3 regions of the Delftia sp. CH05 genome follow, and region 3 is predicted to be linked to each of the others. Evidence: predicted binding sites of a transcription regulator. Region 3 holds the regulator's gene; each other region holds the start of a gene.

Region 1 (3,271 bases), on a different contig from region 3:
AACTGCCCCTATTGCAACCAGCTGTGGAACGATGCCCGGCCCTGGGTGGAGAGTGGCCAGGTGCAGTTGCGCCACATTCTGGTGGGCATCCTCAAGCCCAGCAGCGAGGGCAAGGCCGCCGCCATGCTGACCGCGCGCCAGCCAGAGCAGGCCCTGGCCGAGCACGCACGCGCCTATGCCAAGGCCGGCCGCGCCAGCGCAGAAGGCGCGGGCGCCACGCCGCTGGCCCCGGTGCCGCAGGCCACGCGGCAGGTGCTGGCCAGCCATGCCTCGCTGATGTCCACCTGGGGCCTGCGTGCCACGCCGGCCCTGGTCTGGAAGGATGACAAGGGAGTGGTGCAGGTGCGCACCGGCCTGCCGCCAGGCCTGCTGGAAGAGGTCATGGGGCCGCGTGGCAGGAAATGACGAGGACGACCATGAGCACAAGCCGTTGTCCCGCCGCTTCCACCGCTTCCACCGCCTCCACCGCCTCCAGCGACTGGAGCGACCTGTTCCCTACCCGGCCGGATGCGCCGCCGCTGCGCATCGTGCTGCATGCGCCCACGCCCGGCGCCCTGGCCCGTGCACGCAGCAATCTGGCCAACCTGCGCCAGGACCGGCCCGATGCCGAAGTCCGCATCGTCATCAACGGCCCGGCCGTCGAGACGCTGCTGGATGCCGCGCCGGGCACGCCGCAGCATCTGGATGCAGAGGCCCTGGCCCATGCGCTGGTCTGCCCGAACACGCTCAGGAAGCTGGGCCGCGAGGCGCCTGCCGGCATGCGCGTGCTGCCGCAGGGCGGCATCGAGTCACTGGCCCTGCTGCAGCAGTCGGCCTGGTGCTACGTGCGCTGCTGAGCGGCCTGCGCCAGCGAGGCCAGGCAGCGCGCCTGCCATTGGTATTCAGGCTCGAAGGACTCGCGGTCCGTGACGGCGCCGTGGCCGCCCTCGCCATAGACCATGGCGTAGGCCGCGTAGTCGGCCGCCTGCAGCGCCCGGCCCGCCAGCCCATGGGCCGTGGCATAGGTGGCGGACACGGCGGCATGGCCGCAGCCGTCGAGGGAGCGTGATCCCTGGTGGTGGTTGGCCAGGCTGGCGGCCTCGCGGGCCAGGCGGTCCAGCTCCTGCCTGTCGATCTGGCCGTCCAGGTAGCGGCGAAGGCCTTGTGCGCAGCGGATGACGTCCGGGTCTTCCAGCAGGTGCGCGATGCGGTCCACGCAGGCCTGTGTGAATTGCAGCCTCAGGTGCTCGCCGGCTTCGGCGGCAAGGTCCAGTTCCGAAGCAAGGCTGTTCAGGGCGTGGTTCATGGAGAACTCCTTGGCAGTGGCGACACAAGCAGCGTAGACCGGGGCCGCGCGCGGAAACAAGAGGGTGATTTCCGATACGCGCCCCGCATTCCCGAGGAATGCAGTCACCCTGTTAACCCCGTCTTAATCCCTGCGCCACACGCTATGGAGTGCCTTGGGCGCCTGTCCATGGCAGGCAGTTGGTGGCGCTTTGCAAGCCCATTGCTTGACTCACATCAAGCCGCCAAGGCCCTGAATTTCATATATTAGATTCAATATAAAAAGCATATTTTTAATGCTTTATTGAGTTTGAGCGACCACGATCCGTGGCCGCAGGACGATGAAAGACAGGCCATGCCAAAAACATCCCGCGCCGGCAGCGGCTGCAACGACTGCAGCTGCAAGCCCTCCACCCAGGACATCCTCGCCCCTACCCTCTCCCATGCGCAGCCCGCCGCAGGCAAGCGCGGCTTCCTGCAGGACCTGCTGGCCGCCGCCATGGCGGCCGTGGCCCTGCCCGTGGCGGCGGCCGCGCCCAGCACCACGGGTTTCCAGCCGCCGCGCCGCCCCGGCGAGGCCGGCAAGCGCTACGGCATGCTGGTGGACCTGCGCCGCTGCATAGGCTGCCAGGCCTGCACGGTGAGCTGCTCCATGGAGAACCTGCCGCCGCTGGGCCAGTTCCGCACCACGGTGCTGCAGTACGAGGTGCAGCACGCGGGCAACGAGGACCTGCCGCCGGCCATGCTCAACCTGCCGCGCCTGTGCAACCACTGCGACAACCCGCCCTGCGTGCCGGTCTGCCCGGTGCAGGCCACCTTCCAGCGCAGCGACGGCATCGTGCTGGTGGACAACGAGCGCTGCGTGGGCTGCGGCTACTGCGTGCAGGCCTGCCCCTATGACGCGCGCTTCATCAACCACGAGACGCAGACCGCCGACAAGTGCACCTTCTGCGAGCACCGCCTGGAAGCCGGCCTGCTGCCGGCCTGCGTGGAAAGCTGCGTGGGCGGCGCCCGCGTGATCGGCGACCTCAACGACGAGGGCAGCGAGATCCGCCAGCGCATGCGCGAGCACGCCAAGGACCTCAAGGTGCTCAAGCCCGCCATGGGCACGGACCCGCATGTGTACTACCTGGGATTGCCCGACGCCTTCGTCGACGGCGTGGACGGGCAGGCCAGCGTGCGGCTGGTCACTTCCCACTGAACGCAAGGAGCACCCCATGCACATCGTCGAACTCCTGACCCCCGCCTACGAATCGGCCTGGCTGCCCTGGGCCGTGCAGTACTTCTTCCTGGCCGGCATTGCCACGGGCGCCGCCCTGCTGGCCGCCGCCTGCGCCTGGGCGCCGCGCGCCAGCGCCATGGCGCGCCTGCTGCCGGCCGCCGTGCTGGTGCTGGCCGTCAGCGCCATCGCGGCGCCCGTGTCGCTGCTGGCCGACCTGCACCAGCCTGCGCGCTTCTGGCATTTCTATGCGCACTTCACGCCGTGGTCGTGGATGTCGGTGGGCGCCCTGCTGCTGCCGGCCTTCGTGGGACTGGCGCTGGCCTTCGTGCTGGCCTGGTGGCTGGGCCGGCCGCAGTGGCTGCGCTGGCTGGCGCCGCTGCTGGCCGTGTCGGCGCTGACCATCACCGCCTATACCGGCGCCGAGCTGATGGCCGTGCGCTCGCGCCCGCTGTGGAACACGCTGTGGGTGCCGCTGAACCTGGCACTCACGGGCTGGCTGGCCACGGTGGGCTGCATGCTGGTGACGGCGCGCTTTCTGCCCGCCCGCCACCGCCCCGATGCCGGCGCCCTGCAGGCGCTGCGCATGCTGGGCCTGGCGCTGGCGCTGTGCCTGCTGGCCATGGTGGTGGTCTGGGCCGTTGCCGGCTGGCTGGGCCAGGGCCGCTCCTTCCAGGCGGCGCTGCAGCTGTGGCAGCAGTTTCCGGTCTGGCGCCTGAGCATGCTGGGCTCGGCCGTGGCCGGTGCCGCCCTGCTGTGGGCCCTGGTGCGGGGTGGGCAGCGCATGGC
Region 2 (3,271 bases), on a different contig from region 3:
GCCCGACATCATGGAGCAGGCCACGCTGTATTCGCGCATCGTGCTGCTGGGCATGCCGGGGCTGTTCGTGTTCCTGCTGGCCACCTCGCTGCTGCGCGGCGTGGGCGACACGGTCTCGCCCATGCTGGCCCTGCTGATCTCCACCGGCACGGGCCTGGTCTGCACGCCGGCGCTGATCGCGGGCTGGGGCGGCCTGCCGCGCCTGGGCGTGGCCAGCGCGGGCGTGTCCATGATCCTGGGCTTCACCCTGGCGCTGGCCTGGCTGGGCTGGCGGCTGCGCCGCATAGCCAGCCCGCTGGCGCCCAATGCCGCGCTGTGGAAGGCCATGCGCATTGACCGGACCCTGCTCAAGAGCATCCTGCGCGTGGGCATTCCCACGGGCGTGCAGATGATCGCCTCGTCCATGGCCGGGCTGGTCGTCGTGTCGCTGGTCAACGGCTTCGGCTCCAGCGCCACGGCAGCCTACGGTGCGGTCAACCAGATCAACTCGTTTGCGCAGTTCCCGGTCATTTCGGTGGCCATCACGGCCTCCATCCTCGGAGCCCAGGCCATCGGCGCTGGCCGCAGCGAGCGCCTGGGAGCCATCACGGCCACGGCCATCCGCATGAACCTGGCATTGGGCGCCGCCCTGGCCCTGATCGGCAGCCTGTTCGCACGGCCGCTGCTGGGCATGTTCATCACCGACGAGCAGGTGCTGGTGCTGGCCATCGAGCTGCTGTACATCGTGCTGTGGAGCGGCCTGCTGCTGGGCTGCTTCATCGCCCTGTCGTCCATCATGCGCGCCAGCGGCGATGTGGTCATTCCCACGGCCATCACCATCACGGTGCTCGCCGTGCTGGAGCTGCCCATGGCATGGTGGCTGAGCCGCAGCTTCGGGCTGATGGGAATCTGGATGGCCTTTCCGCTGTCCTACACCCTGACGCTGTGCCTGCAGACCGCCTACTACAAGCTGGTGTGGAAGAAGCGCCCGATCCGCCGCATGGTGTAAGGCGTGCACCATGCAAAACAGGCTTCCCGAGGGAAGCCTGTTTTTTTGAGGGTGGGCAAAGCGTCAGGCGTTCAGGTCCAGCACCACGCGCCCTTCGATCTTGCCTTCATGCATGCGCGCGAAGATGTCGTTGATGTTCTCCAGCCGGTCGGTGGACACGGTGGCCTTGACCTTGCCCATGGCCGCGAAATCCAGCGACTCCTGCAGGTCCAGCCGCGTGCCCACGATCGAGCCGCGCACCGTCACGCCGCTGAGCACCATGTTGAAGATGGGCAGCGGGAAGCTGCCGGGCGGCAGGCCGTTGAGCGATACCGTGCCGCCGCGCCGCACCATGCCCAGCGCCTGCTCGAAGGCCTTGGGCGAGACCGCCGTCACCAGTGCGCCGTGCGCGCCGCCAATCTCCTTTTTCAGATAGGCCGCAGGGTCCGTGGTCATGGCATTGACCGTGACCTGGGCGCCCAGGCGCCGGGCCAGCGCCAGCTTGTCGTCATCCACGTCCACCGCCGCCACGTTCAGGCCCATGGCCTTGGCATATTGCACGGCCATGTGGCCCAGGCCGCCGATGCCCGAGATCACCACCCAGTTGCCGGGCCTGGTGTCGGTGACCTTCAGGCCCTTGTAGACCGTGACGCCCGCGCACAGCACGGGCGCGATCTCGATCAGGTCCACGCTGCCGGGCAGCAGGCCCACGAAATTGGCATCGGCCAGCGCGTACTGCGCAAAGCCGCCGTTGACGGAGTAGCCGGTGTTCTTTTGCTGCTCGCACAGTGTCTCCCAGCCGCCCAGGCAATGCTCGCAATGGCCGCAGGCCGTGTACAGCCACGGAATGCCCACGCGGTCGCCCTCCTTCACGTGGGTGACGCCCGCGCCCACGGCGGCCACGTAGCCCACGCCTTCGTGGCCGGGAATGAAAGGCGGATTGGGCTTGACGGGCCAGTCGCCCTGCGCCGCATGCAGGTCGGTATGGCAGACGCCGCAGGCCTCGATCTTCACCAGCACATGGCCGGGATCGGGCCTGGGCACCGGGACTTCCTCGATGGTGAGCGGCTTGCCAAACTCCCGCACCACGGCGGCCTTCATGGTCCTGTTCATTCGCGCCATCCTTTCTTTGCGTCAAAGTAGGTACAGCATTTCAGCGAAGAGGTCCGGCCGCCTTGATCGATATCAGGCACTGGTCCGGAAAAGACAAAAAAACGGGCAAGGAGAACCTTGCCCGTTTTCGGGAGATGGCAGAACGGCAGGCTTACACAGGCTGGCCCACCAGGTCGTGGCCTTGCGTGCCCACGATGCGCGCCTTGACGAAGTCGCCCACCTTGTAGGTCTTGCTGGCCTTCTCGGGCGGCAGCAGGTGCACCAGGCCGTCGATCTCGGGGGCATCGGCATAGCTGCGGCCCACGCCACCCTTCTTGCCCAGGCCCACGGACTTGTCCACCAGCACCTGCATCGTCTGGCCCACGCGCTTTTGCAGGCGCGCAGTGGAAACCTCCTCGGCCACGGCCATGAAGCGCGCGCGGCGCTCCTCGCGCACTTCGTGGGGCAGCATGCCGGGGATCTCGTTGGCGGCAGCGCCTTCGACCGGGCTGTAGGCAAAGCAGCCCGCACGGTCGATCTGCGCCTCGCGCAGGAACTGCAGCAGGTGCTCGAACTCCTGCTCCGTCTCGCCGGGGAAGCCGGCGATGAAGGTGGAGCGGATCACCAGGTCGGGACAGATCTCGCGCCAGCGCTGCAGGCGCTCCAGGTTCCTCTCGCCGTTGGCGGGGCGCTTCATGCGCTTCAAGACATCGGGATGGCTGTGCTGGAAAGGCACGTCCAGATAGGGAAGCACGCGGCCCGTGGCCATGAACGGAATGATCTCGTCCACGCTGGGGTACGGGTAGACATAGTGCAGGCGCACCCAGGCGCCATAGGGCTCGGCGATCTCGGCCAGCGTCTGCACCAGTTCGAGCATGCGTGTCTTCACCGGCTTGCCGTCCCAGAAGCCCGTGCGGTACTTCACGTCCACGCCATAGGCCGAGGTGTCCTGGCTGATCACCAGCAGTTCCTTGACGCCGCCCTCGAACAGTGCACGCGCCTCCTTGAGCACATCGCCCACCGGACGCGAAACCAGATCGCCGCGCATGGAAGGGATGATGCAGAAGGTGCAGCGGTGGTTGCAGCCCTCGGAAATCTTCAGATAGGCGTAGTGCCTGGGCGTGAGCTTGATACCCGCCTCGCCAAAGGCGCCCGGCACCAGGTCGATGAAGGGATCGTGCGGCTTGGGCAGATGGGTGTGGACGGCATTCA
Region 3 (3,271 bases):
TGACCTGGGCCAGCGTGCGCTCGAAGGACTCGGGCGTCTGCTTGGGCAGGCCGTAGATCAGGTCCACGTTGATGGAGGCAAAGCCCAGCTGCCGTGCCGCTGCCACCAGCGCGAACACCTGCTCGGCCGGCTGCACGCGGTGCACGGCGATCTGCACCTGTTCGTCGAAGTCCTGCACGCCGAAGCTCAGGCGGTTGAAGCCCAGTTCCTTGAGCACGGCCAGGCGTTCGACGCTGACGGTGCGCGGATCGACCTCGATGGAGTATTCGCCGCCCGGCTCCAGCTTGAAATGCTCGCGCAGCAGGGCCATCAGCGTGCGCAGTTCATCGTCCGAGAAGAAGGTGGGCGTGCCGCCGCCCAGGTGCAGCTGGCTGACGGCCTGGCCCTTGCCGCAATGGGCCGTGTGCAAGGCCATCTCGCGCGCCAGGTAGTCCAGGTAGACGGCCGCGCGATCGTGGTGGCGCGTCACGATCTTGTTGCAGGCGCAGTAGTAGCACAGCGACTCGCAGAACGGCACATGCACATACAGCGACAAAGGCATGGCCCGCGCTGCGGTACTCGATTTGCGGTGCTCAAGTGCCAGGATATAGTCTTCAGCACCGAAAGCCTCCACGAAACGATCGGCCGTGGGGAACGAGGTGTATCGGGGCCCCGGTACGTCGAAGCGACGCAGCAGCTCTGGGGTGACAGCGGTCATGGGTTTTTTCCTCTAATGTCGTCCACTGTGCCGCAGCCCATTGGCCGCGTCCTTGACTCATATCAAGAGTTGTTCGCGGCAGTGCTGCGACAATTTGATCCAACTCATCGCCATCCACGAGGTCACCGCCGGCGCACTGCTGCGCCGCTGATGTTTACTCCATGAACCTTCAGACCATCAAAGCATCCTGTTCCAATTGCAACCTGCGCGAGCTGTGCATGCCCATGGGCCTGGATGCCGAGCAGATGCAGCGCATCGACGACATCGTGGCCACGCGCCGCAAGGTCAAGCGCGGCGGCCTGCTGTTTCGCAACGGTGAGTCCTTCACCTCGCTGTACGCCATCCGCACGGGCTTCTTCAAGACCTGCGTGGCCACCGAGGACGGGCGCGACCAGGTCACGGGCTTTCAGATGGCCGGCGAGATCATCGGCCTGGATGGCATCGTCAACGACCACCACACCTGCGATGCGGTCGCGCTGGAAGACGCCGAGGTCTGCGTCATGCCCTTCGACAAGCTGGAGGACCTGTCGCGCGAGGTCACGGCCCTGCAAAACCATGTGCACAAGGTCATGAGCCGCGAGATCGTGCGCGAGCATGGCGTGATGCTGCTGCTGGGCAGCATGCGTGCCGAGGAGCGCCTGGCCGCCTTCGTGCTCAACCTGGTGCAGCGCCTGCACGCCCGGGGCTTTTCCAAGTCGGAACTGGTGCTGCGCATGACGCGCGAGGAAATCGGCAGCTACCTTGGCCTGAAGCTGGAGACGGTGAGCCGCACCTTCTCGAAGTTTGCCGAAGAAAACATCATCGAGGTGCGCCAGCGCCATCTGCGCATCCTGGACACGGACGCGCTCAAGCGCATCGTCAACAGCCAGCAGTGCCAGTGAGGCCGCAAGGCCCCGCCCCCCGGCAATGAACAAGGCCCGCTGTCGCGGGCCTTGTTCATTGCCATTGCAGTGCACGCAGGTTCAATCGCGCCCCAGGCCCTGCATGGCCAGATTTGGGTCCGGCTCGGAGACCACGCCGTCGTTGAGATCGTGCGTGGAGCGTCCCAGCATGGTGGTCATGAGGCTGGACAGCATGGTCACGCCCCAGAAGGCGAAGAAGGCCAGCGTGTAGATTCCCTGCCGCGACCAGCCCAGGTCGCCGAGCCAGTGCAGCTCCAGCGGGTCCACGAAGGCGAATACCAGCATCTCCATCACGGCGGCGGCCAGAAAGGCCGGCCAGGCAATCCACATCCAGCGTTGGGCCAACATCAGCGATCTCCTTGAGCTGTCGAGGGGTGGCTTTCATTGTGCGCGCCGCCCGCGCACCGTGCCAAGCCCTGCGCACCCTGCACTGCCTGTAGGAAACCCTTGGCCCTCGCGCATGCTGGAGATGCCATCCACCATGCAAAAAGGCCGCGACTGCGGCCTTGTGCACGGCATTTTCCTGCCTTCAGCGGTCCGTGGGATGGTCCTGCGCGGGCGTGGCCGCGTGGTTGCGGCCGGTGACCGCGGGCGCCAGGCTCTTGGGCACTTCGCGCACGCCATCGGCACGCTCGTTGATGGTGATGCCATTGCGGTAATAGTCAGGATCGATCACGGGATCGGCGCCATTGATCGCAATGACGGCCGTGACCACGCCAGCCACCACGACGGCGGCCGGGCCGGCCACCACGAGCCAGACATGGGCGAACTTCCACCAGGGCTTGCCGGCGTCCGGATGCGAAGGGGCCGTGGCGGGCGCGGAGACTGCGGGACTGGAAGACATGGATAACCTCTTTCTTTCAAACAGCCGGCGCAGCCTGGGCGGTGCCGGCCAGACATATCACCGGGGCACCAGGAAGACGGCCTTTTCGGACGCGCGTCCCGCGCCTGAATGCACGGCATCGATATCGAAGAATACGGTGTGCGAGCCCGGCTCGGCGGAACCGTAGGGAATCTGCAGCCGCGCCGCAATGCCGCGCGTCTCGGCCGGGCCGACCTCGACCTCCTGCTCGGACGCCAGCTCCAGCCCGTCGAGGCCATGGGCGCTGATGCGGTAGCGCTGGGCCTGCTCGGTGGCATTCATGATCTGCAGGCGGTAGACATTTTCCAGCTTGCCGCCCGCGACGATGCGCGACAGCGACGCCCGGTCGCGTATCACGTCGACCTTGACCGACTGGCGCAGCGCCAGGCTCACGATCATGGCCATGCTCAGGCCGATCAGCACGGCCGAGTAGACCAGCACGCGCGGACGGAAGATGCGGCGCAGCACCTGGGCCCGCCGCCACAGGCCGGCCATGGCGTTCTGCGTGGTCAGCCGGATGAGGCCGCGCGGATACTCCATCTTGTCCATGATGGAATTGCAGGCGTCTATGCACAGACCGCAGCCTATGCATTCGTACTGCAGGCCGTTGCGGATGTCGATGCCCACGGGGCAGACCTGCACGCACATCTTGCAGTCGATACAGTCGCCCAGGCCCTGGGCCTTGTAGTCCACCTTCTTGGTGCGAGGCGCGCGCGGCTCGCCCCGGCCCGTGTCGTAGCTGACGATCATGGTGTCGCGGTCGAACATGGCGCTCTGAAAGCGCGCATAGGGGCACATGTACTTGCAGAC

The links. Region 3 encodes FNR, which switches genes on or off when oxygen is low (the NO sensors DNR and NnrR bind a similar motif). Its sites were predicted from a motif close to TTGATNNNNATCAA; they were not measured.
Region 1: dsrO (sulfate reduction electron transfer complex DsrMKJOP subunit DsrO) is a predicted target of FNR. The motif match lies at 1,491-1,504, and genes of this name have one in related genera.
Region 2: adhP (alcohol dehydrogenase AdhP) is a predicted target of FNR. The motif match lies at 2,143-2,156, and genes of this name have one in related genera.

What each region holds. Positions count from the first base shown of each region.
Region 1 covers NZ_WUMG01000008.1:38,215-41,485, forward strand. The annotation lists gene dsbG (thiol:disulfide interchange protein DsbG) at 1-405, shown strand, start outside; gene GRX31_RS09165 (DsrE family protein) at 417-836, shown strand; gene GRX31_RS09170 (hypothetical protein) at 821-1,285, opposite strand; gene dsrO (sulfate reduction electron transfer complex DsrMKJOP subunit DsrO) at 1,619-2,464, shown strand; gene nrfD (NrfD/PsrC family molybdoenzyme membrane anchor subunit) at 2,481-3,271, shown strand, end outside.
Region 2 covers NZ_WUMG01000010.1:150,486-153,756, reverse strand. The annotation lists gene GRX31_RS11200 (MATE family efflux transporter) at 1-988, shown strand, start outside; gene adhP (alcohol dehydrogenase AdhP) at 1,052-2,080, opposite strand; gene rimO (30S ribosomal protein S12 methylthiotransferase RimO) at 2,232-3,271, opposite strand, start outside.
Region 3 covers NZ_WUMG01000045.1:13,708-16,978, forward strand. The annotation lists gene hemN (oxygen-independent coproporphyrinogen III oxidase) at 1-697, opposite strand, end outside; gene fnr (fumarate/nitrate reduction transcriptional regulator Fnr) at 859-1,578, shown strand; gene GRX31_RS24795 (hypothetical protein) at 1,660-1,947, opposite strand; gene GRX31_RS24800 (FixH family protein) at 2,129-2,443, opposite strand; gene ccoG (cytochrome c oxidase accessory protein CcoG) at 2,501-3,271, opposite strand, start outside.